4 regions of the Ferdinandcohnia sp. Marseille-Q9671 genome follow, and region 3 is predicted to be linked to each of the others. Evidence: riboswitches for the same ligand, from Rfam matches in the RefSeq annotation. Region 3 holds a riboswitch; each other region holds the start of a gene.
What was found. Region 3 has a riboswitch for S-adenosylmethionine ahead of ACWNMY_RS06165 (methionine biosynthesis PLP-dependent protein). Riboswitches for the same ligand answer to the same signal wherever they lie in the genome.
Positions count from the first base shown of each region.

Region 1: it holds a riboswitch for S-adenosylmethionine, as region 3 does, so the genes downstream of both, ACWNMY_RS06690 (O-acetylhomoserine aminocarboxypropyltransferase/cysteine synthase family protein) here and ACWNMY_RS06165 (methionine biosynthesis PLP-dependent protein) in region 3, are expected to answer to the same signal.
Region 2: it holds a riboswitch for S-adenosylmethionine, as region 3 does, so the genes downstream of both, ACWNMY_RS20770 (methionine ABC transporter ATP-binding protein) here and ACWNMY_RS06165 (methionine biosynthesis PLP-dependent protein) in region 3, are expected to answer to the same signal.
Region 4: it holds a riboswitch for S-adenosylmethionine, as region 3 does, so the genes downstream of both, ACWNMY_RS15480 (5-methyltetrahydropteroyltriglutamate--homocysteine S-methyltransferase) here and ACWNMY_RS06165 (methionine biosynthesis PLP-dependent protein) in region 3, are expected to answer to the same signal.

Region 1 covers NZ_CDRJTA010000001.1:1,295,957-1,304,015, reverse strand. Annotated here, with positions in the region: gene ACWNMY_RS06725 (acyl-CoA dehydrogenase family protein) at 1-1,607, shown strand, start outside; gene ACWNMY_RS06720 (arsenate reductase family protein) at 1,848-2,204, shown strand; gene gcvH (glycine cleavage system protein GcvH) at 2,309-2,692, shown strand; gene ACWNMY_RS06710 (YusG family protein) at 2,962-3,207, shown strand; gene ACWNMY_RS06705 (toprim domain-containing protein) at 3,373-3,726, shown strand; gene ACWNMY_RS06700 (thioredoxin family protein) at 3,985-4,290, shown strand; gene ACWNMY_RS06695 (MFS transporter) at 4,891-6,165, shown strand; SAM riboswitch class I at 6,396-6,495, shown strand; gene ACWNMY_RS06690 (O-acetylhomoserine aminocarboxypropyltransferase/cysteine synthase family protein) at 6,656-7,978, shown strand.
Region 2 covers NZ_CDRJTA010000004.1:1,119,088-1,127,146, forward strand. Annotated here, with positions in the region: gene ACWNMY_RS20760 (MetQ/NlpA family ABC transporter substrate-binding protein) at 1-315, opposite strand, end outside; gene ACWNMY_RS20765 (methionine ABC transporter permease) at 336-998, opposite strand; gene ACWNMY_RS20770 (methionine ABC transporter ATP-binding protein) at 988-2,013, opposite strand; SAM riboswitch class I at 2,317-2,418, opposite strand; gene ACWNMY_RS20775 (hypothetical protein) at 2,558-4,210, opposite strand; gene ACWNMY_RS20780 (fibronectin type III domain-containing protein) at 4,321-7,254, opposite strand; gene solA (N-methyl-L-tryptophan oxidase) at 7,687-8,059, opposite strand, start outside.
Region 3 covers NZ_CDRJTA010000001.1:1,191,719-1,199,777, forward strand. Annotated here, with positions in the region: gene ACWNMY_RS06150 (amino acid ABC transporter permease) at 1-334, shown strand, start outside; gene ACWNMY_RS06155 (amino acid ABC transporter ATP-binding protein) at 358-1,113, shown strand; gene ACWNMY_RS06160 (acyl-CoA dehydrogenase family protein) at 1,196-2,338, opposite strand; SAM riboswitch class I at 2,546-2,652, shown strand; gene ACWNMY_RS06165 (methionine biosynthesis PLP-dependent protein) at 2,733-3,854, shown strand; gene metC (cystathionine beta-lyase) at 3,851-5,038, shown strand; gene metH (methionine synthase) at 5,200-8,059, opposite strand, start outside.
Region 4 covers NZ_CDRJTA010000004.1:26,625-34,683, reverse strand. Annotated here, with positions in the region: gene ACWNMY_RS15500 (Ger(x)C family spore germination protein) at 1-637, shown strand, start outside; gene ACWNMY_RS15495 (DUF421 domain-containing protein) at 662-1,345, shown strand; gene ACWNMY_RS15490 (Na+/H+ antiporter NhaC family protein) at 1,593-2,915, opposite strand; gene ACWNMY_RS15485 (SDR family NAD(P)-dependent oxidoreductase) at 2,958-3,722, opposite strand; gene ACWNMY_RS15480 (5-methyltetrahydropteroyltriglutamate--homocysteine S-methyltransferase) at 4,017-5,120, opposite strand; SAM riboswitch class I at 5,326-5,427, opposite strand; gene ACWNMY_RS15475 (mechanosensitive ion channel family protein) at 5,628-6,890, opposite strand; gene ACWNMY_RS15470 (ABC transporter permease) at 7,135-8,059, opposite strand, start outside.

The DNA of each region.
Region 1 (8,059 bases), 100 kb from region 3:
AATTTGATCGTTCTGTAAAGTTACTTAAAAGTGCAGGAGAGCTTGGATTATTAGGGGTAGACGTACCAGAAGAATATGGTGGACTCGGTTTAGATAAAGTAAGTTCTGCATTAATAGCAGAAAAGATGGCAAGAGCAGGAGGATTCTCAATTTCTCATGGTGCACACGTTGGAATTGGTTCCCTTCCAATCGTATTGTTTGGGAACGAAGAGCAAAAGCAAAAATACCTTCCTAAATTAGCAACAGGTGAGCTTCTTGCAGCTTACGCGCTAACAGAGCCAGGATCAGGTTCAGATGCGCTTGGTGCAAAAACGACAGCAAAATTAAATGCAGAAGGTACACATTATATTTTAAATGGCGAAAAACAATGGATTACAAATGCAGGCTTTGCAGATGTATTTGTAGTATATGCAAAAATTGATGGCGATAAATTCTCTGCATTCATTGTTGAAAGAGATTATCCTGGAGTTTCAACTGGGGCAGAAGAAAAGAAAATGGGTATTAAAAGTTCTTCAACACGTACATTGATTCTTGAAGATGCGGAGGTACCAGTTGAGAACCTACTTGGTGAAGTTGGAAGAGGTCATGTTATTGCGTTTAACATCTTAAATATTGGCCGTTACAAGCTTGGTGTAGGTGCAGTTGGTGGATCAAAGAGTGCGTTTGAACTGGCAGTAAAATATGCGAACCAACGACAACAATTTAAAACTCCTATTTCAAAGTTTGCGTTGATTCAAGAAAAATTAGCGACAATGGCAACAAAGATATATGCAGCCGAGTCAAGTGTGTATCGTACGGTAGGTTATTTTGAAGACCGTATGGGTCAGTTAACGGAAGAAGAAGTGAACAATGGTAAGGAAGTAGCGAAATCAATTGCCGAATATGCTATTGAATGTTCAATCAATAAATTCTTCAACACAGAAGTATTAGATTATGTAGTTGATGAAGGTGTTCAAATCCATGGTGGTTATGGGTTTATGCAGGAGTATGAAATTGAAAGAGCATATCGTGATTCACGTATCAACCGTATTTTTGAAGGAACAAACGAAATCAATCGTTTATTAGTACCAGGTACTTTCCTTCGTAAAGCACTTAAAGGAGAACTACCATTACTTCAAAAAGCACAACAGCTTCAAGAAGAATTAATGATGCTAATGCCTGAAGAAGTTGCGGATGGTGTTCTTGAGCAAGAGAAATTTCTTGTTCGCAATGCAAAGAAAATTGGTTTAATGATTGCGGGTCTAGCAGCACAAAAGTTCGGACCAAAGCTTGAGAAAGAACAAGAAATTTTAGCAAATATTGCAGATATTGCAGCTAATATCTATGCAATGGAATCAGTTGTTCTTCGTACAGAAAAGGCAATTAATAAGTCTGGCGAAGATAAGAATAAACAAAAGCTACTTTACACTCAAGTGTTTGTTCAAGAAGCATTCAATGAAATTGAAGCACATGCAAAAGAAACACTTGTTGCAACTGAGGAAGGCGATGTATTGCGTATGATGACTTCAGCTCTACGTAAGTTAACTCGTCACACTCCTATTAATGTAATTGCGAAAAAACGTGAAGTTGCAGCAACACTTATCGAAGCAGAAAAATACACTGTTTAACATTCAGTAGTATGGCATCAGAAACACAAAGCATTAAATTTTAAGCTCCTTATCATAATAAGGGGCTTTTTTTGCCTTTCTAAATTGTTGGCAGGATAAACAGGAGTTAGGTCGAATTAAATCATTGATAGCTACTTATCGTTTTAATTCAATTTTTAATATGATAAAATATAGTAAATAGAATAGTTATGATCTGAACAATTACGCTAAGGTGTATTGGTTTATAGGTGGTGAAATAAATTGGCACTAACATTTTATTGGTATCCAAAATGCGGAACCTGTCGCAAAGCGAAAAAATGGTTGGAAGAAAATCAAATTACTTTTGAAGAAATTCATATTGTTGAAAATCCGCCTTCCAAAGAAATCTTGAGAGAAATGTACAAGAACAGTGGATTGGAATTAAAGAAGTTCTTCAATACTAGTGGTCAAAAGTATCGGGAACTAGGATTAAAGGATAAGGTTAGTACTGCTTCTGAAGATGAATTACTTGAGCTATTATCCTCAGACGGGATGCTTATCAAGCGCCCACTCACTACAGATGGGCAAAAAGTTACAGTAGGATTTAATGAAACTGTATTCGGAGAAACATGGAAATAACCAAAGTAGGATGAAAGACCTTTTAAAAGGACTTTTACATAATTAGTTTTGTTTTTTAAAACAAAATGATAACAAGATAAATTGACTACTGGAGGGTATAAACAATGAGCACACCTAAAGACTTACGTTATTCAGAAGAACATGAATGGGTTAAGGTTGAAGGGGAAAAAGTACGTATTGGAATTACGGATTTCGCACAATCTGAACTAGGTGATATCGTATTTGTAGAATTACCAGAGGTTGGTGACGAAATTAAAGCGGACGAGCCATTCGGAAGTGTTGAATCTGTTAAAACTGTTTCTGAACTTTATGCACCAATTAGTGGTAAGGTTGTTGAGATTAATGAGGATCTCGATGATAGCCCAGAATTTGTAAACGAATCTCCATACGAAAAAGCTTGGATGATCGTAATTGAACCATCAAATGCTAGTGACGTTGAAAATTTAATGACTGCTGAACAATACGAAGAAATGATAAAAGAAGACTAATTACCCTAAAACAGTTGGAGTCTTAACTCCTGTGTGTATTAAGGAAAGGACTCCGGTGGAATCCACAATTTTTTGCAGGGTATTAGTGAAACTTGCTCAAATAAATCGGGCGCATAGACACGAAAGCCCATAGAACTCCTGAGAACCATTATAGGAAAACACCTATAATTGGTTCTTTTTTTTGCTGTCTGAGCTGATTGCTCTTTGCTGAATGAAGTATGACAATATGGATATTCTATTACTAAATACCGATTGGAAGGGTGTTTATTATGGTATTGAAACATACTCGAATAGATGTAACAGACCGGGTTGTAGGCAAAATTGGAAATGAAGAAATGAATTTATTTGTTGAAAAAGAACCAATTGGTAAAATTCGTTTTACAACCCAAGGTGCACAATACGAATTAAAGCAAGGGTATGAGCAAGAAGCCAATAAGATTTTTACTTATGCTGATGTACCTACTAACCCAGATATGAAATACGTTGACTGTGACGACGAGAATGGTTGGTGCTAAAGGCAGTGGATATCCACTGTCTTTTTTTTCCATATGCTGCGCAATTAATTCACCAATTTAGAATCTTCGCTATAAAATGAAGGAAAAGCAGTTGTACACAACGAATATAAAATTTATTCCGCAATAGATATAGGTAGCAAGAATGTACAATCGAAAAGGTGATGAATGGTGGCTATTGATGATACAGAAAAGGTAATCATTGTTGAGGGGAAGTCAGATAAAAAAAAGGTTCAAACAGTTATTAACGAACCAATTGAAATAATATGTACAAACGGAACCATTAGTATATCCAGGTTAGATGAGTTAATTGAACATTTATTCAATAAAGATGTTTATATATTAGTGGATGCAGACAACGCAGGGGAAAAACTTAGAAAACAATTCAAACGAGAATTCCCAGAGGCTCAACATTTGTTTATAGATAAAACATATCGAGAGGTGGCAACAGCTCCAGAACAACATATCGCAACCGTCTTGCTTTCTGCAAATATAGATGTTCATGCGGAGTTCTTATTATAAACCCATTGCTGCAATACTCCGTGTTAATGATGATTGCCCGGACTGAATAAAGGAAATCTCCGGCAATGCCTTAGATATTTTAGAGGAAGTTTTTCGGCCAAGGACCAAAGACTGACTAAGAACACCACATCATGTGGCAACGTCTTATGACCAACCTCGTGTGGACCTATAAAATCTGGTTCCATAAACGTCGAGGCGAATTTGATGAAATCATGTTACAATAATAAGCAATCAAGAAAGTAAAGGTTGTATTTATATATGAAAGAATGGAACGAAAATGAAATTGATGCTCGACTAACAAATCCATGTGGGTTCTGGTTGTATCTGTATACTCCAATGTGTGGAACTTGCCAGGTTGCATCCAAAATGATCACCGTTGTTGATGAGTTGCTCCCACACGTTGAGATTGGAAAAAGTGACCTCAATTATTTACCGAGTAAGGCGATTGATTGGCAAATTGAAAGTGTCCCATGTTTGTTGCACATAAAGGACGGAGAAGTATTAGAGAAGTATTATGCCTTTCACTCAGTCCCATATTTGTTAGAAATAATAGCAAAACCGTAAACATCGTCAGTATTTGACGGTGTTTCAGACTGTTGACAAACGCTCGCATACAGCGTTGCTTGCCTCTCTCGTCCGCTCATGAAGGTAACTTCTATTCGCGTCTTCGATCGACTGCGCGCCTTGTCTGACAACCGTTTTCAAGACAGTCTGGGGAAAGTAATTTCTTTTTAGATATACTGTGAAAAATCGTGTAGACAAAGTCAGTACTGACTTTGTCTACACTCTGAAGCATCGTCAGTATTTGACGGTGTTTTTTTATTTACTGCTTATTTGCTAGGATTGCAAACGTACAAGCTTAAAGTGAAAGAATCGGAATGTGTACTGCAAAATAGAAGAGATGTCAAAAGCTTGAGAGAAGTGATCCAAAGCATGCACCGCAAGACTATTGTGAGGTACATGACTGTGAGCAAAAAGCGAGTGCATGCTCTACAAGCTGTAGTAGTAATCCTAAGCCTAGTTGACATGTACAAAAATTCTACCAAATAGTATATTTGATTATTGCAATTTCCTTAAAAAACGTTATGATATTTAGGGATACGAAACTTTAGGATACACTTGGTATTTATACATAATGTAGAAGAATTTTTGCGGGGAGTACAGATGAGCATAATCAATGATTGGAAAACTCAATATAAAACATACAACCAAAATATTAAACTATTTATCTTAGCAACTATATTCACTCAGTTAGGCATGGGAATGTTTACTATCATGTATAACTTCTACGTAAGAGAACTAGGTTACTCTGAGCAAACAAATGGGACGATAATTGCAATGACTGCTCTAGCATCTGCTATTATTCTGGTGCCAGCAGGTCTAATGAGCGATAGATTTGGTAGAAAGAAAATTATGATCATTGGCCTTGCTGTTTCAACATTTGCCTTTTTTGCTAGGAGTATTTTAGAGGTGGAGCAAATACTTGTTGCAACAGCCTTTTTAACCGGTTTATCCACTGCGTTTATACAGGTCTCTGGTATTCCTTGGTTAGCTGAAAACTCAACACCTAACCAGAGGGTACATCTTTTTAGTTTTCATTCTGCAATTATGATGGTGGCACAAGTTGTCGGCAACATTGCAGGAGGTGTTTTGTCAGACACCTTTCAATTTGTTTTTCACTTAAGCGGGCTTTGGAGCGTACGAATTACGTTAGTAATCGCAGCAATTATATATCTAGTCGGGATTCTGCCAATCTTTAAAATGTATGAGTTGAAAAGAGAAAAACCAAAAACGAAGGTGGCTGTGCCTTTTAGACAAAAGCTTAGGACAAATAAATCACAATTAAAGTTAATTGCTATGTTTGCGTTGGCTCAAATGATTATTGGCTTTGGTTCTGGACTTGTTATTCCATACTTAAATCTCTATTTTGCAGATCGATTCCTAGCTAGTAACACAATAATTGGAATCATTTTATCTTTAGGGCAAGCTGCAACTGCTATCGCAATGATAATCGGACCCGCAATTGTTCGAAGGGTAGGAGAGGTACGGGCAGTTGTGTATTTACAACTTTCATCACTCCCATTTCTTTTACTTACAGGTTATACAGAAAATCTATACATAGCAGCAATAGGTTTTCTGTTTAGACAGGCACTTATGAATGCAGGTAATCCTATTCAAGCATCACTTGTTATGGGGAGAGTAGATGATTCCATGAAGGGACTTGCCAACTCGGTAAATCAGATGGTTTTTTCATTGGGATGGGCCTTAATGGGGCCAGTATCAACAACCATCGTGATGCTAAATGGTGCATACTGGGGTTATGCATATGTGTTTACAATAACTTCTGTCTTGTATTTAATCGGGTCACTTTATTTCTTACTAGTATTTAGAGATAAGTCTTTTCAAAAAGAAGAGAATAAGGTTTTAAAAACCTCATAGTTCTTCAATTTATGACCGGGGCAATCTGACATATTTCTCGGGAAATGGAACAGAGATGTGCAACAATCGCAGAATTATTATTCAAACATGTCGAAACAATAAAATGATGCTAATTAATGTCAAATTTAGAATTTATTATTTTTTTTGAAAACTATTGTTGACTTGTAATTGAAAAAGGTTTAACATTTTATTATATTAACCATTTAAACTATTAAAATTTCATATCGAAAGTCTTATCAAGAGTGGCGGAGGGAATGGCCCTATGAAGCCCGGCAACCGGTTTATTACACGGTGCTAAATCCAACAGACAATTTGTCTGAAAGATAAGAAGAGAAACGATTATACACCCTCTTCTTATCAAGAAGAGGGTTTTTATTATGTGTGCAAAACTTGTTACTTACATAGAGTCAAGTTTTCTATATTAGCGGGAGACATACCTAGAATAGCTCTCAATCCCCGTATAACAAACATATAAAGGAGAGATTCAAACATGAGTGAAAAACAAAAGAATTACAGACCAGAAACGATTGCGATTCACGGAGGTCTTGAAGCAGATCCAGTAACAGGTGCTAGAGCAGTACCGATTTATCAGTCAAATGCATATAAATTCAACAATACGGAACATGCCGCAAATCTGTTTGGCTTAAAGGAAAATGGCTATATTTATACACGTATTCACAACCCAACCACAACTGTTTTTGAAGAAAGAGTAGCTCAGTTAGAGGGTGGAGTTGGGGCATTAGCCGTTTCAAGTGGAATGGCAGCCATTACGACGTCTATCCTTAATATTGCTGGTGCAGGTGATCATATCGTATCAGCGGCAACACTTTATGGTGGAACGTATAACCTATTCGCAACTACACTTCCGAAATATGGGATTAAAACAACATTCGTAGATCCATCAAATCCTGAGAATTTCCGTCAAGCTATTACGCCTAATACAAAGGCTGTTTTTGCAGAAACAATCGGAAATCCAAGCTTAGACATACTCGATATTGAAGCTGTTGCAAACATTGCTCATGAAGCAGGAATTCCTTTAATCGTTGATAATACATTTGCAACTCCATATCTATGCAGACCAATTGAGCATGGAGCAGATATTGTTGTTCATTCTGCTACAAAATGGTTGTTAGGGAATGGAACAACGATGGGTGGTATTATTGTTGATGGTGGAAAATTTGATTGGAATTCTCCAAAATTCCCTGGGTTTACAACACCTGATCCAAGCTATCATGACTTAGTGTTTGCAGATGCTTTAGGACCTGTAGCATATATCATTAAAGCAAGAGTACAACTCCTTCGTGATTTAGGTCCTTCTCTAAGCCCGTATAACGCATTCCAATTCAATCTGGGTCTTGAAACTTTACACGTTCGTATGAAAGAGCATATCGCCAATACGAAAAAAGTTGTTTCATATCTTAAAGAACATCCTGGAGTTGAATGGGTATTGTATCCAGGTGAAGAGGACCATCCGAACAAACAACTAGCAGATAAATACCTGCCAAATGGTGCAGGTTCGGTAATTGTATTCGGAATAAAAGGTGGAAGAGAAGCTGGTGAGAAGCTAATCAATAATGTTGAGCTTTGGTCACATGTTGCCAATGTAGGGGATGCGAAAAGTCTCATTATTCACCCAGCTAGCACTACACACCAACAGCTAAGTTCCGAGGATTTAAAAGCCTCCGGTGTAACTGAGGATTTAGTTCGTTTATCAGTTGGAATTGAGAACATTGATGATATTTTAGAGGATTTGGAACAAGCAATTAAAGTTGCAAATGGAACGTCTTCTACTTCATCTGTACCAACAGTCTAATTGGTTAATTTTTTCGTTGACACATAGTTTTAGAGATGATAAGATAACCTTCGTTGTAACTATTGTACGATTATTAAAGTG
Region 2 (8,059 bases), on a different contig from region 3:
TGCTATCGGAACAATCGTATACCCATTCTCTACGTTAGCCGGACCTAGAAAAGCAAGATGCTGGAACGAATTCATATCAATTTCTCCATTTGCTAACGCATTATTTGGTTGTATGTAGTCGGAAAACTCAACCAACTCAATTGTGATCCCTTTTTTCTTTGCTTTTTCTTCGATAAGCTTCCAGTAAGGTCCATCAGCACCTGTCACACCAATCTTTACTACCTCTTGGTTTTTTCCGGATGTACTGTTAGTGCAGCCTGTAAGTAATGAAACAAAAAACACCATGAATAAGAAAATAATCAACCGCTTTTTCATTTGTATCTCTCCTTTTTTAATTATCTTCGTAAAAAGAATCTAGATAAAAAGTTTCCAGAAAACTGTGCAATTTGAACAAGTAGGATTAAGATTACAACTGTTACAATCATGACTGATGTATCAAATCGTTGATAGCCATATGTCATGGCTAAGTCACCCAATCCGCCGCCGCCAACTGTTCCAGCCATTGCTGAGAAATCAACAAGCCCAACCGTTACAAAGGTGAGACCTAGAATAAGGGGACCCAACGCTTCAGGGATAAGTACGCCAAATATGATCCGTAATGGACTTGCACCCATAGCCTGTGCGGCTTCAATAATTCCTGGTTCTACCGAGACAAGATTACTCTCTACGATCCTGGCGACCGCAAAACATGCAGCGATCGTCATAGGAAAAATTGCTGCTGCCGTTCCAATGGTAGTTCCCATTACTGCTCGAGTTAAGGGACTAAGCGCAACTAGTAAAATAATAAAAGGGATTGGACGAACAATGTTTACTAATAGGTTAAGTAAGAAAAAGATATATTTATTTTCCAATATGTTTCCTTTACGTGTGACAAAAAAGAGTACGCCCATTGCGATCCCGATAATGCTTGAGAAAATTAACGTGAAAATGACCATCAAAATTGTTTCTCCAGTTGCTTCGACAATACGTGGCCAAAATGTAGTCCAATCAACTCTCATGGTTAATCACCTCCCTTACTTCCACAATTTCTTTGAGCTCAGTAATGACTTGCTGAATGAGGTGACTAGCACCCTGAAACTCAACAATCAAACTACCAAATAATTGATCCTGTAATTCGTTAATACTTCCATAGATAATGTTAAAATCAATCCCATGCTTTCTTGTAACTCGTGATAGGATTGGCTCACTCGAAGCTGCCCCAGTAAAAATCACTCGATACAAATTTGCAGAATGACTAGTTCGTAATTTTTCTAGAAGTTTGCTAGAAAGCTTATCGTTTAGTACAGAACTAATAAAGTTTTTCGTCGTTTTTGATTGTGGATTCGAAAATATATCATAAACATTTCCTTCTTCAATTACCGAACCATTTTCCATCACGGCCATTCGATGACAAATGCTACGGATTACATGCATCTCGTGAGTTATAAGCAATATTGTAATGTTATACTCTTCATTCACCTTCCGTAATAGGTGAAGGATTTCTCCGGTTGTCTCGGGATCCAGCGCAGAAGTGGCTTCATCACAAATAAGAACGTCTGGTGATGTCGCTAATGCTCTTGCAATACCGACTCTTTGCTTTTGTCCACCTGAGAGCTGCTCTGGGTATTGATCTGCCTTATCTTGTAATCCAACAAATTGAAGTAATTCTTTTACTCGTTTGTCAATTTGCTCTTTTGGCATTTTGGCAAGCTTTAAAGGATAAGCGATATTTCCATAAACAGTACGAGAGTTAAAGAGGTTAAAAGATTGAAAAATCATCCCGATTTTTCTCCGCAAATTCCGGAGATTTGCTTGAGAAATACTAGATATATCTACGTCGTTGATCGATATCCTTCCCGATGTTGGACGTTCTAGTAAATTTACGAGTCGGAGCAATGTACTTTTCCCAGCTCCACTAAATCCTACTACCCCAAAGATTTCTCCTTTTGAAATCGTTAATGAAACATTACGTACCGCATGAACCTCCTTCCCGCCGAAACTAAAAACTTTGCTTACTTCCTCAAACTTAATCAACTTGTTATCCTCCTCTGATCTTGGTTGGTTTCATAATTTCTTCTAAAAAGACAGAAAAAGGCATCTTTATTCCAACAACCTCAAAAGAAGCGTTTGGATAAAGATGCCTTTAGTTGTCTAATCGGCATAGTATTTTATTTTCTATTTTCCACTTTTGGAGAGTCTTCCTTTTTCAAACGAAACATTGTATTTCATTTTCCATCTCCCTTCAGTACCTTGGTTGACCAATGATTACTTGAAATTTGGCAAAAATAAAACTCTCTTCACAAAAGAAGAGAGTTTTAATGTAAATTTATTCATCTCTTCTCATCTTTCAAGCTCACGGCTTGCAGGATTTGGCACAGTACTTCAAAGTCTGTTGCCGAGGCTTCAAAGGGCCAGTCCCTCCACCTCTCTAGATAAGAATTCATCTGTTATTTAATTGTAGTTACTAAGTTACATCGAAAGCATTTACTTGTCAACAAGTTTTTTAAAAACTCTTATTATTTTATACTTTCACTTTACTGTTTTCCCTAACCCGCAATTATAAATCAAACATTACTAATTAATAAGTTGTTTTTAACCAACCTATTGGACTCATATTCACTTTGTTTGCCCCTGCATGCTTTGTAAGTGTTGCTACAACACTATCTAAAGGAAGAACAGTATAGGTATAAGGTAGTTCTTCATTATACTTATATTCAAACGTAAAAGGTTCAGTTGGTGGATTCATTTTACTCATATTTTCACTTCCCACAATATGAGAAGACCATGCCCAATTTCCTATTGTTGATTTGTCATGCCAAGTAAATCCTTTTGTAAATAGATTTTCCCCATTATTGTCCCAACTGCTTCCTGTATATGTTCCATATTGATTGGTGATTTTGGAATTTACAATTAAATTTCTGTTATACGCATCATGGAATAACTCAGCCCATTGTTGGTTCATGTTAGATATATCTAAACCTTGAATTTCTGCACCTGTGATTGGCTCGTTAATGTCTTTAAATACGGACGTATCTGCTGCGATTGATGCCCCGTTCCTCGCATTTAACGCACGTGAAAGTTTGTCTGTGCCATATTCCGCAATTGCACTTACATTCTCCAACACATCTTGATGTGTAGAATTGTCTAGGTACAAATTGTATGCATGGCCCGTTCCTTGTCGTATCATCGGTACTCGCTGACCAACATTGGTATACGTGTTATAGGCTAGTGTTAATCTGATTCTCTGATTTCCATCTTTATAATCTACTCCACTACCACTCACATAGTTCGTATAGTCTTTATCTCCGGAACCAGTTAAGTGCACCTTACTGTGATAGGCTGCATAAGCCATTATCTGTTCTTTTGTCGCACCGCCATTACGCATATTATTGTACACACTATCAGAATTCAGTTCATTTGCAGCATATTTTTCCTCCATAAACTGAATGGATTGATAAATATCACTATCTTGTGCTGGATTTTCACTTGCAGGTAAACCAAATTGAGACCATGAAATGGTAATGTTAGAACCACCGTTCTCTGTGTCAATTAATCCATCTGAAGCAATGGTAAATTTACAATGGTCGATCCATACATTATTCGCACCATTTACTTTAATAAATGACCAGCCTACTTCCTTATGTTTTCCAGTATCATCCCATTGCCACATGCCATCAAACTTCAGATTTCTAAAGATAATATCATTTGTAGATCTAGCTAATTTTAACTCTACAGACCTAATTGTTTTGCCTTTCTTTGAAAAAATAGTTAGGCCATCAATACCATCAATATTCATTTGTGAGACACCGGAGGAAGCCAAGTTTGGATTTGTAAATCCGTTCATTGGATCACGATATTTTGTGATAAATCGATATTTAGCTGCTTCTTCTTTACTTAAATTTAGGTTGGACCACCCAAAGTTCAAATCTTTCGCTACCTCGATTACTTTCACACTTCCACTTTTAGCATCCAAAATAGCCTGCAAAAATTCTCTTTCTGTTTTTACCTGACGATAAAAGGAGGTATCAATGTATTTACTTCTGTCATTAACTCCTAACGATGCATAACCAGTAACTGATAGAAAACTATTGTCATAGTCTTTAAATTCTCTTGTGGTATTTGGTATAGAGTCAATTACCGCAGCCTCTGTTATTCTACCTTCACCTAAAAACAATGATGAAGCAACTAAAAATAAGATCAATGACCAAATTATTGATTTTTTAAAATTCACAATATCACACCTTTGTTAGATTTGTTTGAATCGTAAACTTATGTGAAGACGGCATTACAATTTGTTAATGCCATCTTCACATTTACATGTAGGTATATTAGAAACCTGAATTAGTTACTCTTACCTTCAGCTTTACCAGGAATTAGGTGGACATTTAGACTATGACCAAACCCACTCCATCGATATCCTGAGACTTTTACTAAACCATTTGGAATGACATCGGCTAATCTTTCTCTTTTAGAAAATTTGATCCCATGTCCAACAGCTTCCACTTTAAACGTATATTTTTTCCCTTGTTTTAGGCCAGTTACTGTATAACTTGTTTCAGGTGTTGTCATTTCCCCGTTTATTGGTGTAAAAGTAGCACCATCAGGTTTAATTGGTTGCCCATTCACATACACCCGATATCCAATAACCTCTTGATTTTTTGCTGTTGCTTTATTCCAAGAAAGGGAAACGCTAGTACCATCTTTTCCAATTGTTGCTTCTAATCCACCATCAAAAGACGGAGCTCCAATCGCATATGGAATAGCTGTTTCAAATTCTAGTGAACTATTATAAGGTGTTGTATTCCCTGCAAGATCTACAGCTTCTACTTCAATATTATATTTTGTACCTGGTTCAAGATTGGTTAAAGTATATTTGTTGGATGTTGCAAATCCATGCTTTTCTCCATTTGTATAAACATTGTAACCTGCGATTCCAGTGTCATCACTTGCAGCTGCCCACGTAATTGATGTCCAAGTAAATCCTGTATAAACAACATTTACCTCTTTACCACTGAAAGTATCACTAGCAGGTATCTTAGTAGTAGATTCCTTGATTTGGGTATTATTTGGTAGAGTTGGTGCCGTTTGATCGACTACCCCATCAGTTGTAAGTGTAATTTCAGGGCCGTTAGTAGTACGATTTCCGATTGCATCAACTGCTTCAACTTTAAATGTGTACTCTTTTGCTGGAGTCAAGCCTTTTACAGTAAAACTAGTACCATTCGTTGTTGTATACTCATCCCCAATTTTTTCTCCATTTTGATAGATGGTATAACCGGTAACTCCTTTATTATCTGTTGCTTCGTTCCAAGATAATGTTACACTTTTTCCATCCGATGAAGACTGGGCTTCAATAGCTGAGTCTTGATTCCATTGTGGTTGTTGAGTAGCATCGTCAGGAGCCGCTGTAGTATCTTCAAAAACTAGTCCAGTAGAGTTTTTTATTCTCCACGGGTTCCCACCATTATCTTTTACGTTAGTAAATGATACATTAATAAACTTGAAATCTTTTGCGTAATTCATATTTACAGAATAGACATTATCGAACTTCACATTTTTGAAGGTGATATTTTCGTGATAGACCTCTCCTTCATCATTGTTACCGTTTACAAGAATTGATTGTTTCTTACTGCCCCCTTGGTTGCGGACAGTTGTATCGACAATCTCCATATCTCTAAATTGAGAAATTTTCTGTGACGGTTCATAGAGGATGGACGCATTCGCATCTGTATAAGATGAAGTGAAGACGAATGGGCCATCACCATCAATCCCTTCCAATGCATTATTTCTGAAAATAATATTCTTTGCTCCTCCACCCATTGGTGTGTTTGTTTTACTACGCAAACCAACGTCCGTCTTGTACATGATATTGTCTTCTACTAGAAAGTCCTGGATCCATCCTCCGGTATGACTACCTGTTACAACGCCACCATGACCTTCACGAATATAATTATTAAAAATCCAGGCATTTCCTGTTGGTTCTTTTCCTGCTGCTGCCTGACCCATACCTGATGCAAAGTTAATCGCATCATCGCCAGTATCAACAAAGTTATTGAAAACCATAATGTTTTGTGAATCTCCAAACTCATATCCGTCTGCATTATTTCCATCGTATGTTTTTGAAATCGTACCATTCACAACAATATTTTTACTATGAAGGTTAACGATTCCATGATTGGCAGGGTTGAGTTGGGTAATTCCTTCATAATACATTCCATCGACCCCACGTACTGTAATTAAATTTGAACGTGTGGCATAAGCAGATTTCATATCCATGCCGGCTTCTTGTGCAGCATAGGATTGGGTCGCTGCTAATATTCCGTAAGTATTATCGGATCCGAGATCTAAAGGACTCATTTTCCCATTTTCAACCTTCACATTTCCGGTAACTCTAGAGTTATTACCTGCCACATATCGAGGTAACTCGTTTCCTAGCTCGTCAGTAGTTGGATGAGCTTTATCATATTTCCATCCGTTTCCATCAATGATTCCATTTCCTACTATACGGATATTCTTTAAACTTCCATAATCGTAGGTATGAGCATTAATGAGTGAATAAGAACGCTCATCCGTAGAGTAGTCATATAGCCAAAAGTTCATACTATAGTCTTCTGCATCCGGCGAGCCGAGTAGATATCCATCCACTTGTAAGGTTATTTCTGATTTAAGCCATAGCTCTCCAGATATAAATTTTCCAGTTGGAATGACTATTTTTGAACCTGGTGTGGCAGCATCGATTGCTGCTTGAATGGCCACGGTATCCTTTGTTTCATCGTCTGGTGTCGCCCCAAAATCTGTAATGTTGAAGACTTCGGGAACTTTAGTTGTTTTTCCCGTAATTTTGTTGGAAGGTAATGATTCAACACCATCTGCAGTGACCGACGTTACATAGAATTCATACGATTTATTAGGTTTAAGATCACTAACCATAAAATTATGAATAAGAATCTTTGTATGGAAGTTATCTTTGTCTATATTTTCATAGAAATTATCAATATAGTCTTTTGCTGGACCGCTATTATCTTTTAAAGCGCTTCCAATTTTCTTACCATTCATGTACACATTGAAATCAACGATATCACTGTAATTCTCTGGTTTTTCCCATACAAGGGTAATACTGTCCTCATCGAAAGCAAGATTTGGAATTTGTAGGTTTACAGGTACTTCAGGACCAGTAACTGAGGGTTGCTTATTTGCACTGGCAGCCCCACTAAAAGTACTCAATGTTAAAACAATTGCTAACAAGATTGTGCTACATGCTCTAAACCTTTTCAATAATAAATGCCACCTTTCCTATTGAATTTTAATACAAAAGCAAATATGTATAACCTCCTTTCAAACGTAAATAACCCTTTTACTTTTGTAAAAAAGAACAAAAGTAAGGGTTTTCAAAAGTGCTGTTCCTAACCGTTTGTTTTGAAAACGGGAACATGAATACAATCTTACGAGCCTTCATTTGTTACGTATACAATCATTTTATTGAATTTTCAGACTTCTCTGGTCCTATTTTCCTAGTTTTGGTATATAAATGTGATATAAAGATTACCATTTGATGAAATGATTACCATATTTCCTCGAATAGTCAACAATTTGTCCTATATTATCTAGTAGCTATTAAGGCAGTAATGAAAAAAAGCAGGCAATATACAAAATTGTCTGCTTTGATAATTTTATTATTGAATAAATGCAAAAGGTTTGCTAGAGATTTTATGAGAATCGCTTGATTGAGAATGGAGAGATGTTCTGTTCTGTCTTCCCTGAAATAAGTAATTCACTTAAAATTTGTCCAATTACACTGCTAAATTTAAAGCCATGTCCTGAGAAGCCTGAAGCAATAGCAACGTTTGAATAGCTAGGATGTAGATCAATAATGAAATCTTCATCTGGAGTAAGTGTATACATACAGGTTTTCCCATACTTCAATTGTTGTGCTGAAGGCATATATTGATGTAAAAATTGACTTACATCTACTTCGTCTTCCTCTAGTTCTCCAAATGCTAGGATAGACTCATCTGGATTGATTGTTTCTCCTCCATCGTGTCGGCCAACTTTTAATCCAGAACCATTGATGCTTGGAAAT
Region 3 (8,059 bases):
TACAGTTAGTAAGGGGCAACTGGAAGCTGCTCAGTCAGTTGGATTAACTAATACACAAGCATTTAGAAGAATCATTATTCCACAAACGTTAGTTGTAGCATTACCGAATATTTGTACGGCAACAGTCAATCTTATTAAAGCGACCTCTTTGGGCTATGCAATGTCATTGCAAGAGATAACGTTAAGAGCACAAGTGGCAGCCAATGTAGGCTACAATTATGTTGAAGCTTATATTGACATTTTCCTCATATATTTGATTATTTGTAGTTTAGTAGAGTATGCATTCAAACGATATGAAAAACGTTTAACAAAATTCAAAGTTGCAAGTGCCTGAGATAAAAGCAGGAGGCGAAAAACATGTTAGAAATAAAGAATATCCATAAATCATTCGGTAAAAATGAAATTTTAAGAGGCGTAGATTTAAAAATAGACAAAGGAGATGTCGTGGTTATCCTTGGGCCAAGTGGTTCTGGTAAAACAACTTTACTTCGTTGTATCAACTTTCTAGAAAAGGCAGATCAGGGACATGCAGTTTTCGGTAAAACTGAATTGAACCTTAAAACAGCTTCAAGAAAACAAATTCATGAAATCAGACAGAAGATAGCTTTTGTATTTCAAAATTATAATCTGTTTAATAATAAAACAGCAATTGAAAATGTTACAGAAGGGCTAATTGTCGTAAGAAAGGTACCAAAAGAAAAGGCATATGAGATTGGTAGGAAAGCGTTAGATAAAGTAGGGCTGTCAGAAAAATACGATGCTTATCCTAGTGAACTATCAGGTGGACAGCAACAACGTGTTGGTATTGCAAGAGCAGTTGCTTTAAATCCTGACATCATTTTGTTTGACGAGCCTACCTCCGCTCTTGACCCGGAACTAGTTGGTGAAGTGTTAACTGTTATGAAGAATATTGCCAAAGAAGGAACAACAATGTTGGTTGTTACACATGAAATGTCGTTTGCAAAGGATGTGGCAAACAGAGTGCTCTTTATGGATGATGGTGTCGTAGTTGAAGAAGGAACACCGAATGAATTTTTTAAGCATCCAAAAGAAGAAAGAACACGAAAGTTCTTAAAAAGAGTACTTCCAGAAGACTATACGTACTATATCTAAAAATTCAAAAAACTACCAATCATTTTAGAGATTGGTAGTTTTTTTATAAATCAATGTCTTGGCCAAGACGCCTTGTGTTTTGTTATTTACCTGCACTTTTAGCGAGTAACATGATTGTCATGTCATCCATCGGAGGATTGTGAAGACCGGCGCGGACATCACGATAATATCTTTGCAGTGGATTTTTTTGTGATAAGCTCCGAGCACCTACTACTCTCATAGCTAAGTCTACAACTACTATCGCCGCATTTGTAACAGCAAGTTTTACTGCACCTAATTCAGGTGTTAACTTATTTCGTTGTTCTTCACTTGATTCGTCCCACTGTTTTGCGACCGAATGTAGAAAATGTCTTGCTCTCATTAATTCTAATTCCATTTCCCCTATCTTTTGTTGCACATTTGGTAAGTCAAAAATGGAACCTTTAATACTATTTGGAGAATAGTCTTTTGCGAAATTAATCGCATAGGATTGGGCAGCTTGTGCTATGCCCAGGTAGCAAGCTGGAATATGAAGTAACCATCCGGATGCGCTCCTTTGACCAGGTTCAGCCAATTGGACTAGATATTCTTCATCCACTTTGACGTTATTTAATACTAAATCATGACTTCCTGTCCCTCGCATGGCGATACTATCCCAGGTTTCTTCTATTTCTAATCCTGCACTAGATTTAGGGATTAAGAAAAAACCCACTTCATCACTTTCTGGAATCGTCGCTGTCACGTTAAAATAATCGAGTATTGGAGACATAGTTGAGAAGGTTTTTACGCCGTTAATTACCCACCTGCCACCTTCTTTCACAGCAGTTGTTGTAGGCTTCCCTCCACGAGTGGGACTCCCGGTTTGTCGCTCTGATGCACAATTATTTATTAGTGCCCCATCCTTAACATCCCTAAATACCATCTGTAGCATTGATTCTTTCCACGGCTTTTTTTCTCCAAGATCTTTAACGATTCCCATGTGCCAACCTATTGATAAAGCCGTTGATCCATCGCCTCTTGCAATATACTCTTGAAAATGAACAAAGTCATAAAGAGAGATTCCTTCCCCACCATATTCTTTTGGTAAGGTTAATGAGGTATATCCAGAGCTTTTGAGCTCAGAAATATTTTCAAACGGAAAACTCATTTCTTCATCAATCTTTGCTGCCTTTGATAAAAAACGTTGGGACAATTCCTCCATTAATTGGAGCCGTTCCTCCATTCTATTTACATCTTGAAATCTCATAATACAATCATCACCCTTGTCTTTATTCTTATTGCGAAACATATAACATACTAATCCTATCGGTTTTTATATATAACCTTTATTATACAGTTATTTATGTTTTGTACCAATAAAGTTTTATAATTTTTTTGGGAATTTCTATTGTATTTTTTTTCTATATGTACTAAAGTTAAAAAAAATTGTTTTTTTCGAAAATTTCATATTTCATTCTTATCAAGAGAGACGGAGGGATTTGGCCCAATGATGTCTCAGCAACCAACCTGGTTAGGTCCGGTGCTAATTCCAATAGGTTACAACTACCTTGAAGATAAGAGGATTCTCAATATTAACTAGGGACCTTCTTCTTACAGAAGGTCCTCATTTTTTTATTTTTTTAGAGAGAAGGATGAATAACATGACAAACAGAAGTTTGGAAACAAGATTAGTACAATTAGGTAATAAGAGTGATAAGACAACAGGGGCAGTTAACCCTCCCATTTATTTATCAACTGCATATCAGCATGATGGCCTTGGTCAGTCGACTGGATACGACTATACGCGTACGAAAAATCCAACCCGTACAATATTGGAAGATGGAATCGCGAATTTAGAGTCAGGTGACCGCGGATACGCATGCAGTTCTGGAATGGCTGCCATTCAATTAGTCCTTTCTCTATTTCGTTCTGGGGATGAACTAATTGTTCCTGAAGATGTCTATGGTGGCACATTCCGTTTACTAGAATATTATTCAAATACTTATGATATTCAAACAACCTATTCACCTTTTAAAGATATTAACGAGACAGAGAAGTTAATAACACAGAAAACAAAGGCCATTTTCATTGAAACTCCCTCTAACCCACTAATGCAAGAAATTGATATTAAGGTGTACGCACAGCTTGCACAAGACTTCAACTTATTACTTATTGTTGATAACACCTTTTTAACACCTATTTTTCAAAGACCACTCGAATTAGGGGCAGATATTATAATTCATAGCGCTACTAAATATATAGGGGGCCATAATGACGTATTAGCAGGTATTGTCGTGGCCAAAGGAGACACTATTTGCGAGAGGTTATCTACCCTTCATAACGCAACTGGTGCTGTCCTTTCTCCTTTTGATTCTTGGCTCTTAATAAGGGGGATAAAAACACTTTCTTTACGAATGAAAAAACATGATGAAAATGCAAAGAAAATCGTTGAGTATTTACGTGATGAACCTCTGGTTACCGACGTTCTATACCCAGGGAAAGGTGGCATGCTTTCATTTCGGTTAAAGGAAAGCAAATGGATTAGCCCCTTTTTAGAAAATTTACAATTGATTACCTTTGCGGAAAGTCTGGGTGGTGTTGAAAGTTTTATCACATACCCTACGACACAGACACATGCAGATATTCCAGAAGAGGAACGAAAACGTCGTGGAATTTCTGATACCTTATTACGATTTTCTGTTGGTATTGAAGAGGCGGAAGACTTAATTACGGATTTAAAACATGTATTTTCTATATTAGTTCAGGAGGTTAATGTTTTATGAGCACCTACAAAACTAAATTAGAAACAAAGTTTATTCATTCCTCATTAGGCGTTGAGCAAAAAACAGGTGCGGTAAACACTCCTATTTATTTATCATCGACCTTTCATCAAGAAAGCTTTGATAAATTCGGTCCATTTGATTATAGTAGGTCGGGAAATCCGACTAGACAGGCCCTAGAACAGGCAATTGCCGAATTAGAGGGTGGTTCAAGAGGTCTCGCATTTGCATCTGGCATGGCAGCCATTTCTTCTGCGTTTATGTTACTTACTTCAGGTGACCATGTTGTTATTTCCGAAGATGTGTATGGTGGAACTTATCGTTTTGTTACTGAAGTATTAAATAAATACATGATTGATCATACCTTTGTAAATATGACAAATTTAGAAGAGGTATGTAGGGCTGTCCGACCAAATACAAAAGTTATTTACATGGAAACTCCATCAAATCCTTGTTTGAACATAACAGATATTGAAGGGGTTGTAAAAATTGCCAAGCAAAATCATTGCTTAACTTTTCTCGATAACACCTTTATGACACCACTTTATCAAAATCCAATTGAGTTAGGCGTAGACATTGTGTTACATAGCGCAACAAAGTTTTTATCAGGACATAGTGATATTATCGCTGGATTAGCTGTAACAAAAACGGAAGAACTTGGTGAAAAATTAGCCTTTATTCAAAATTCGTTTGGGGCTATTTTAGGTGCACAGGATTCATATCATTTAATCCAAGGAATTAAAACATTAGGTGCTAGGTTAAAACAATCATCAGAATCTGCACATATAATTGCAAATTATCTTAAGGATCACCCATTAGTTGAAGATGTTTTTTATCCAGGCTTACCTTCTCATCCAGGGTATGATATACACAAAAAACAATCAAAAGGCTTCGGGGCTGTTCTTTCGTTCCGATTACCCGATAAATTAACAGTGAAAGCATTTGTCGAACAAATTCAATTGCCTGTTTTTGCTGTCAGCCTCGGGGCTGTTGAATCGATTCTTTCATACCCAGCGCAAATGTCTCATGCAGCAATGCCTAGAAAGGAAAGAGAGAAACGAGGAATTTCCGACGGATTATTACGATTTTCAGTAGGACTCGAGCATGTTGATGATTTACTTTCAGATATTGAACAGGCACTCCGAGTAGCTAGTATTCAAGCTGAGACAGGAAGTTTAACAAAATAATAGATCGAATACGCCTTCACGTGTTGCCTGTCAGCTACCGAGCGGATTGGTACTTACTCGGGTTGAACTTCAACGGCTTACTGGGCATGCAAAAACTAAAACCCTTCTCTATTAAGAGAAGGGTTACTTTATATATTAAGTATACAGAGTCCCCGTGGTCCCTATCTCATCACGTTGAAGTATCTGGCTTCTGGGTGGGCGAATACCATGGCTGAGACGGATGCTTCTGGTTCCATCATGTAACCGTCGGTTAGGTGGACGCCGATTTCTTCTGGGTGGATGAGGCCGAATAATTTCTTTTGGTCCTCTAGTTCAGGGCAGGCTGGGTAGCCGAACGAGTAGCGCTGTCCTGGGTAGCGAGCCGCAAAGCGTTCCTGCATGGTAAAATCTACAGGGTCTGGGAAGCCCCAACGGTCGCGCATTTGCCGGTGAATTAATTCAGCAAAGCCTTCTGCGCTTTCAAGTGCTAATGACTGTAGGGCGTGACATTCCAGAAAACGTCCTTCCTGCTTCAACTGATCGGCTATCTCACGGATGCCGCGGCCTGCTGTAACAGTAAAGAATCCGACGTAATCCATCACCCCGCTGTCGACCGATTTTAAGTAATCAGGTAAACAAAGAAAGGGTTCTGAATCTTGACGTGGAAATTCAAATGTTTCAATGACTTTCTCCACGTTGTCAGGATCATAAATATAGATTTTTTCGCCATCTGATTGGGCCGGAAAGAATTGATAAACAGCAGCTGGTGTAATCCACTGATTGTTTTTTGCATCGAGCAGAAGGCGATCCACCGTTTCTTTTACCTTTACCGCTTTCTCATCCTTCTGCTCAAGTAAGTTCTTAATTTTACCTTTCACACCAAGATGATGGCCGAGCAGCATTTGCATATTTATATACGGCTCGATATGTGAGATCGAATATGAGCGCAACACATGTCGTTTTGTATCCTGAGGAACAAAGACCGGCACATCTGTTGATACACGCGGCTTTACCGCTAATGATGTCGTCGTCCGTCTTGGTAGGTCAATCGTGACAGGTTTGGCCGCTAATTTTTCTTCTTTTATCGCAAAAAGTCGTTCCCGCTCCTCAGTGGAATGTAAGGAATTTGCAAGGGACAGCCCTGACATCGCATCTTTCGCATAGAGAACAAGTCCATCATACTCCTTGGAAATTTTCGAATCCGTGAATTTACGAGAAAGCGCAGCACCGCCTACTAAAATGGGCAAGGAAATTCCCGCGGCTTTCATATCCTGTGCCGTTAGGACCATTTGCTGGGCTGATTTTACCAAAAGACCTGAGAGGCCAACGATATCCGGCTTTTCTTCACGGATTACTTTTATCAATTCAGCTGGCGCCACCTTGATTCCCAAATCAAGCACATCATAGCCGTTATTGCTAAGAATGATATCAACGAGATTTTTTCCGATATCATGGACATCGCCCTTCACCGTGGCGAGAACAATCTTCCCTTTAGAAGCGGAGACGTCCCCTTTTTCCATAAATGGCTCTAAATACGCAACAGATGCTTTCATTACCTCGGCACTTTGGAGAACTTCAGCGACAATTAGCTGGTTATCATTAAATAACCGGCCAACTTCCTTCATCCCATCCATTAAGGGTCCATTGATAATTTCAAGTGGGGCAGGATATTTTGCTAGTGCCTGCTCAAGGTCTGGAATTAATCCTTCCTTGGTACCTTCGACAACATAGTATGCTAACCGTTCCGCAAGACTCATATTGAGTACGGCACCCTTATCCTCTTTCTTCTTATCCCGATAAAAGTCGGTAAATACCGCTAATGCCTCATCGGTTGTTCTAAATAAAAGATCCTCCGCCAATTGAATCTCTTCTTTTGAAATTGAGGCAAACCGCTCTAGTTTCTCGGTATTCACAATCGCGTAATCAAGGCCCGCCTGTGTACAGTGGTAGAGAAAGACGGAGTTCAGGACTTCACGCCCGACTGGTGGTAGCCCAAAGGATACATTACTCACGCCAAGAATGGCTTGGACCTCAGGGAATCTTTCTTTTATCAACCGAATCCCTTCAACGGTTGCTTTTGCTGAGCCAATGTATTGCTCATCCCCCGTTCCAACCGGGAAGACCAATGGGTCAAAAATGAGATCCTGTGGCTTCATCTTATATTTATTCACGAGGATGTCATAGGAACGCTCGGCAATTTCCAACTTTCGTTCAGCGGTAACACCCATCCCTTCCTCATCAATTGTCCCGACAACAGCTGCAGCACCATAAAGATGGATCAATGGAACAACCGCTTCAAAGCGCTCTTCCCCATCCTCAAGGTTAATGGAATTGATAATCGCTTTTCCTTGCGAATATTTAAGTGCCCTTTCGATGACCTTCTCGTCTGTTGAGTCAATAACAAGAGGCACCTTGACCTTTTTCACAACTTCTTTTATAAAGTTCTCCATATCAGTAATCTCTTCACGGTCTGGGTCAGCAAGACAAAGGTCGATTACATGAGCCCCACCCTTCACTTGGGCACGTGCAATTTCGGCTGCCTCTTCAATTTTTCCTTCTTTAATTAACCGTTTGAATTTACGAGAGCCGATGACATTTGTCCGCTCTCCAACCATGATTGGTCGAAGTCTCGGATCATCATAAATAAATGGTTCAATTCCGGATACCATATGCAGGGAGTGTGACTTCATTTCCCTTGGCTGATGCTGTTTCATCTCCTTTGCAATGGCGCGAATATGCTCTGGTGTTGTTCCACAGCAGCCGCCAACGATATTCAGCCAGCCCTGTGCTGCAAACTCCCCAAGCTTCTTCGCAAGCATATCGGGTGTTTCATGATAATTTCCTTCCTCATCCGGCAGCCCCGCATTCGGATAACAGCTAACAGCCGCCTGTGCCAGCCCAGACAGAGAGCGAATATGGTCCTGCATGAATTCCGGTCCGGTGGCGCAATTCAATCCAACGGCTAGAGGATTCATATGCTCAATTGAAATGTAAAAGGAATCAATCGTCTGACCCGCAAGCGTTGTACCCATTGGTTCAATC
Region 4 (8,059 bases), on a different contig from region 3:
CCTACATGATTTTATAACTACACTAAATGAAATTGGTATCGATCCTACACTCCCCATTATTAAAAATGCAAATGGGGTAGCACCTTCTATAGGTGGTGTTGCATTATTCAAAGATGATAAAATTGTGGGGTCTATTTCGTTGATAAACACCTTTTACCTAAAATTATTCACAAATAATAAGGCATTTTTAGGTGATATAACTGTAGAGATTGCTGCTGAAGAACTAGAGAAAAGGGGGATGACAAAACTCAACCTTCCTAAGAGTGATATTTATAAGATTACACTCCATCCAATAAAGTACAAAGGAAACATTGAAATAAAGAACGAAGAATTTGTTCATTTAAATGCAACGATATCCGTTTCAACATTAGAATTTCAACCCACTACTTCTTTGAAAAATAAAGACTCACTAAACAAAATGGAGCAACTAATTAGTGAAGCCCTAAACAAAGACTTTGGATATATACTTGAGGAATTAAAAAATTTAAATACGGATCCCATTGGCATTGGAAGAAAAATAAGAAGTTTTAGAAGATATTCCCATTTAAATGATGGAGATTTAAGACTAAATTATTCAACACTAAAGATAAAACCAAATATAAAGGTAGAAATTGAGCGAACTGGATCAGTTGATTAATGATTTAAATTGGAGGAAAAAACTTTGGAAGAAGTTAAAATTGGATTACTGACGATCAAAGTCATCGTTGGTTTTGCAACTTTATTTTTTATCATTATTTTAACAGGCAGAACATCCATCTATCAGTTAACCCCGTTTCACTTAGTTTTTGTGTTAGTACTTGGAGATTTTTTAGGAAATACCATTTATGAAGATAAGGTAGGGATTTTTCATTTTTTATATGCCATCGGATTGTGGACGTTTCTTATGTTGGGAATAGAGTTTATGACTCTAAAAAATAAATCGACACGTTCACTCTTATTAGGCAATCCTAACATCATCATTCGAGATGGTGTTATGGACAGAAAGTTACTTACAAAGAACAAATTGGATGTAAATCAAGTATTGAGTATACTCCGTCAAAATAATGTCTTTTCAGTTCGCGAAGTCAAATACGGTATATTGGAAGCTAATGGGCAAATAAGTTTATTATTAAAATCCAAGTATCAAAAACCAGACAAGCAAGATCTCAATCTTCCAGAAAGTCCAGTAGACCTCCCAACATCGTTAATTATAGATGGGGAAATCTTATGGGATAATTTACATGAACTCGGATTTGATCAACAGTGGTTAGATAACCAATTAACTACCAATGGATATGATAATGTAAAGCGAATACTTTACGCAGATTGGCGAGAGAGTGAAGGCTTACATGTAAGTCCTAAATAAAAATTTGTTAGGATAGGAGCACATCAATTTTCTTGGTGAATATAATGTGGATTTAAAAAAAGATGAACCAGAGAATCCGTTTTAGGCACCACCTGTTTATCAGATGGGGCCTGTTTTACATACTTGGTGAGAAATATTGGGTCAGGGGGACAGGTTCCTTGTCCCAATAAAATGGGTCAAAGGGACAGGTCCCTTGACCCAAAAAGGATGGAGAATCTCCATCCTTTTTTATTACGCTCTATTAAGCTTAAGCTACATCTTTATTTACTTTCTTATCTTTTGCACGATTATATTTAGGGAATCCGATTAGTATTGCAATAATCCCACATACCAAAAGAGCAATTGGATAAAAGGAATATGGGAGAATACTAATTGGTGAAATAGCTGCTAAACCTGATGCCACAAGCATTTGTCCACCATACGGAACAAGGCCTTGCCAACTACTTGAAAAAATATCAAGGATACTTGCTGATTTTCTTGGGTCAATATCATACTCATCTGCAATATTTTTTGCTAACGGACCAGCAATAATAATCGAAATCGTGTTATTCGCAGTTGCTAAATCAGTTGCACTAACCAAACCAGCAATGCCAAACTCGGCACCTTTTTTCGATTTGATTTTACTAGTTACAAAGTTTAATAACCATTGTATACCGCCATTATGCTGAATAATTCCAATCATACCACCAATTAAAATCGCAACAATCGCTAAATCTTCCATATTTATGATTCCTTGAGAGACAGCTTTGATAAATCCAGCCATTGTATAAGAACCATCAAGTAAACCAATGATTCCTGCAAAAATTGTTCCTCCAAGAAGTACAATTAGAACATTGATCCCAGCTAATGCAGCAATAAGTACAGCAAGATAAGGTACTACCTTTACTAATTCATATGAATAATCTCCTAGTGTATCTATATTGCTTCCCATAGTAACAATCCAAAGAATGAGGGCGGTCACGATAACTCCAGGTAAAACAATTAAAAAGTTCGTTTTAAATTTATCACTCATTTTCGTATGTTGAGTCCTAGCTGCCGCAATTGTTGTATCAGAAATCATGGAGAGGTTATCACCAAACATTGCCCCACCAATTACTGTTGCCATCGCTAAAGTAATAGGTATTCCAGTTTGCTCTGCAATACCGATTCCGATTGGAGCTAGTGCAGCAACCGTCCCCATGGATGTTCCCATCGATATGGAAATGAAACATCCCACAATAAACAAACCAACCATTAAAAGATTACTAGGTATTAAAGTTAACCCCATATTTACAGTTGCTTCAACTGCACCCATGCCTTTAGCCGTTTCAGCAAATGCACCAGCTAGAACAAAGATAATAGCCATTAATATGATGTTGGAATGGCCCGCTCCCTTTGTAAACACATCAATTTTTTTCGATAATTTTTCTTTTCTGTTCATTCCTAGTGCTAGAGCAGAAGCAATAATAATCGCAACATTTAAGGGCATGTTTGAAAAGTCTCCAGAAATAATTCCTGTACCTACAAATAGTAAAACAAATATTAGTAACGGAAGTAGTGCATATAAGCTTCCTTTATTTACATTACTCATTTAAAAATCATCCTTTTCTATTTGATCCTTTAGGAAACAAGTTTAGTTCATCGTCATTCCACCAGTAACATTGATACCTTGCCCGGTCATATAATCTGAATATGTTGAAGCCAAAAACACAACAACATTTGCAATATCTTTCGGTGTAGCTGTTCTACCTAATGGAACTTGAGAATAGTCCTCCTGCTCAATCAAATCAGCATTTAGCCCCCTAAGGTTTCCCCCAATTACTCTTTCACGGCGCTTCATATCCGTTTCTACAATTCCAGGACAAACGGCATTTACATTAATATGATCTTGAGCCAACTCGATCGCCATAACCTTAGTAAATCCTAATACAGCATGTTTCGAAGCAACATAACTCCCCATTAATCTGTATCCATTTTTCCCAGCCTGTGAAGAAATATTGATGATTTTCCCACCTTGACCTTGTGCTTTCAAGAATCGCGCAACGAATTGGCTACATAGGTAAACGCCTTTTGCATTTACGTCCATTACTCGGTCCCAGTCCTTCTCCTTTATGTCAATCGCATAATCCATCGTAGAAATTCCAGCATTATTCACCAGAATATCCAACCTACCAAAATGATCAATCACTTGTTGTACAATCTCTTCCACTTGATCACTTTGTGTTACATCTGTTTTTATGTACAATATACTTTCATCCGAAATTTTCAAATCCAGTTCTTGATCAATGACAGCTACCTTGGCTCCACACTCTAAAAATGCATCAACAATACCTTTTCCAATTCCTTGAGCACCACCTGTAACAATCGCAACTTTCCCTGTTAAGTCCATAACATACATGCCTTAAACCTCCCTATGAACAAATACACTTTTCTTTTCCTGTCTATCTTCTAATCTAATGTTCTTTCAATTACTCACGGCGCGCCTTACTAGTAAGGATATTTCCTACTGATGGTGTAGTTTTAACAACAATGACTAGAATGGCCACTAACAGATAAGTTGAAATTAATTTTCTATATTTTATATTCGCATGTGAATACTTGGTTTTTAAGCTATACTATTATATGTATTTTATTCTTATGCCACAAAAAATCTATAAAATGCGAACACCACTACTGGTGTTCGCTATATACCTTAACCCCAAATCTCTTTAGAAATATCAACAATATATTTTAATTTTGCCCATTGCTCTTCTTCAGTTAATATATTTCCATGATGTGTAGAGGCAAATCCACATTGTGGACTAATACATAATTGCTCTAATGGCACATATTGAGTTGCTTCCTTCACTCTAGCAATTACGTTTTCCTTATCTTCTAAAGTACCATGCTTTGATGTAAAAACACCTAGCACTACTTGTGGGCCACCATTTGGAATGTATTCCAATGGTTTGAAATCCCCAGAACGATCGTCATCATATTCTAAGAAAAATCCATTTACTTTTTCTTTTGCAAATAAAGTTGGAGCTATTTTCGCATAACTACCTTCAAATGCCCAGGTAGATCGGTAATTTCCACGGCAAAGATGGGTAGTCACAATTAAGTCTTCAGGTTTATCCTCTAGTACACCATTCGCTACACGCAATGCTAACTCAATTAATTCTTCACGAGAATATCCACTATCATTAAACGGAATTTCCGGTGCATTGAGACCTGCAATGTATACATCATCTAATTGTAGGTATCGACAACCTGCATCATAAAAGGCTTGAATTGCATTGCGGTATGCCTTGATAATGTCATTTGCATAGTCTTCAATATCTGGATAGATTTCTAGATTGCGAATTCCTGCATTAAACAACTGATTTGGACTAGGGATTGTTTGTTTAGCTACAGCACGATTTCCAACAATTTCTTTAAATTCTATAAAATCTTTTACATGTGGATGCTCCGGGTTAAATGATATCTTCCCGATTACACGTACATCATATCTTTCCGTTTCCTCACCTTTGAATGAAAAGCCGTGATCTGGTACGTACCCTTCTACCCCGTTTAAGTGCTCTAAAAAGTCGGTGTGCCAAAACCTACGACGAAACTCTCCGTCAGAAACAGCTTGCAAGCCAACCTCGATCTGCTTATCCACTATTTTAGTAATTTCCTCTGTTTCGATATTATGTAGTTCCTCAGCCGTAATCGTACCAACTTGGAAATCCCTTCTAGCAATATGTATTCTCTCAGGTCGTAATAAACTTCCTACGTGATCTGCCCTAAATGGTGCTTTAACTAATGTTTTTGTCAATTGAATCTCTCCTTAGTATCATTTTTGGGGTTCACCGGGTGGGTCACGGGGACAGGTACCTTGTCCCACTTCTACTTTTGGGTCACGGAACCTGTCCCTCTGACCCACGAGACAAGGTGACCGTCTCTTACGTCCCTGCAACACAAAAACCCCTCTTCTAAAAGATAAGAAGAGGGGTTAAATTGACAAAGTAAGATACCTGCTCTTCTTATCTTCTAGCTTAAAGCTACTGGAATTGGCACAGTACTAGTAAAAGTCCGCTGCCGAGGTATCAATGGGCCAGTCCCTCCACCTCTCTGGATAAGAAAATTTCGATTATTAAGTTATAAGCTTCACTATACGCTTCGAAAATTTGTATGTCAATAAAATTTTTGGAAGTGCAGGAAATTTGCTCCAAGCAAAAAAGTGACTGTCCCATTTATCTCTCCAAATCTCAATTTTAGTGAATCTAAGTTCTTCTCACTTCAAACTGTATACTCAAGTTTAAGGGCCTCTTTTCAAATAATATTAATACTCTCTAATCTTTCCATCTTCCTTTGATTCATCAACTAGAGCCCTGAAATCATGTCCAGAAGGATTCTGGAATAAGCGAAGTCCAAACTCTGGCGCTACAGCAAAGAGATGATCAAAAATATCAGCTTGAATTGTTTCATACACGTCCCATCTTATATCATTTGTGAAGGCATAAATTTCGATTGGGAGTCCATGCTCTGTAGGTGCTAACTGACGAACCATTAAGGTCATACCTTTATGTATCCCGTGGTGATGTTGAAGGTAATTGCTAATATACGCACGAAATACACCTATATTCGTAAGAGCTCTCCCATTTACAGGATTGCTTCGGTCAATTTCATTTTTACTATTGTACTCTTCAATTTCATTTTCCCTATAGGTAATATAATCTGAAAGATAATGGATCTTTTTAAACTTCTCAATCATTTCGTCCGAACAAAAAGTAATGCTATTTTTATCAATAAATAAGGATCGTTTAATTCTTCGCCCTCCGGAGGTTTGCATCCCTCTCCAATTGATAAATGAATCAGATATCATCGCATAACTCGGGATTGTCGTAATCGTTTTATCAAAATTTTGCACCTTCACTGTATTTAAAGAGATATCTATAATGTCTCCGTCTGCCCCATATTTCGGCATTTCTATCCAGTCGCCGACCCGAACCATATCATTCGAAGTCAACTGAATCCCTGCAACAAGTCCTAATAATGAATCTTTGAATACTAACATAAAAACAGCGGAAAGTGCTCCGATCCCACTAAGGAGAATAAGCGGACTCTCTCCCATAAGGTTTGCGATAATCAGAATAACCCCAAGTGTTATGATGATGATTTTCACAACTTGAACGTACCCTTTTATAGGTCTAGTCTTCGATATTTCATAGGTTTGATAAATATCGTTAGCTGCATCTAGTAAGCTGTTGATAACAAGTAATCCCACGAGAATTATATAAATATTTGCTCCCATTACAATCAAGTTTTCATAATTCGGAAACGTTCCAGCAAACTGATGAATGATAATTGCAGGAACAATATGTGATAGCCTTCGAAAAACCTTTCTCTCTAACAGCATGTCATCCCACGTAAATTTGGATTTTGTTACAATCCGACTAATAATTCTGATGATAACCTGTTTAGTAATAAAATTTGCTAGAACACAGATTAATGCAATAAAAAGAATCATGATTATAACAGAAAGATACCTAGCCAATGTAGGATCCATATCATAGTCTAACAAAAAGTTGTTGATGTATTTCATATGCCCCTCCAGTGTATGTAGTATGATGTAGTATGTTTATATGCACAATACACGTGCTTGCAATATGTCCTATTATATCAGAACTGGTATATCAATACCTGATTCATTTGGATGGGAAATTTCAAGAATTTATACAATAAAAATACCTGAGCCCCACTGCAGTACATTCACTACAATGAAGCTCAGGCATAAGTTTTGGGACAGGGAACCTGTCCCTCTGACCCACCGGAAGGAGGCAATCCGACTAGATACTTTCTTGTTTTAATCCGTCGATTATATTTTCTTTTTTTATTTTTTGTATGGAATAGAGCATTGCTAAGCCCACGATAACGAAAATGATTACGACTACGAATATGATACTTAGCCATGGAAGTGTAAATCCATACTCGAACGTCTGCCCGAGTGACAAGTAGATCAAATACATGACACCTAAGCTTATTGGAAGTCCGTATAGTAATGATTTGACACCATAAAATATGCTTTCGTAATTGATCATCTTGTTAAAGCCTTTTGGAGTCATTCCTACTGAGCGCAGCATTGCAAATTCACGTTTTCGAAGTGTGATGCTTGTTGAGATTGTATTAAAGATATTCGCAACTGAAATTAATGAAATCAACGCGATAAATCCATAGGTAAAGACTTGCATTAAAAGGACTAACTGTTCTTGTTCCTGCTTTCTTTGATAGACATTATATACATGTGTTGAGGAGTTCGTCACTTTATCTAATTCTTCCTGTGTTCCCAATGGGTCTGAACTATTCATGTATAACTCAGTTTGAACTTCACTTTTTGCCCTCTCATTATTCGAGACAATCTTATTTAATACATCCTCTGAAACAATTATATCTAAGCCACCTAATCTACTCGTAGTAACACCCATCGGCAGCTCTTTCGTTAATGCTGCAATTTCAATTTTATTTAAAAATTGTTCCTCTATTTCTTCACCTTCGTAAACCACTGAATTCAACTCAATTGAATTCCCTACATTTGTATGAATTGACTTCGTTTCAACAAATTTACCTAACTCATAATCCTGGTAAGAGATATGATCGATTACAATCGCAGCAGGTGTATCTACATTCTCAAATTTTTCAATATCTGCGCCCACTTTTTTGACATAGTCATTAAAACTAGTCTGATCTAAACCATATATTCTTACGTAATAATTA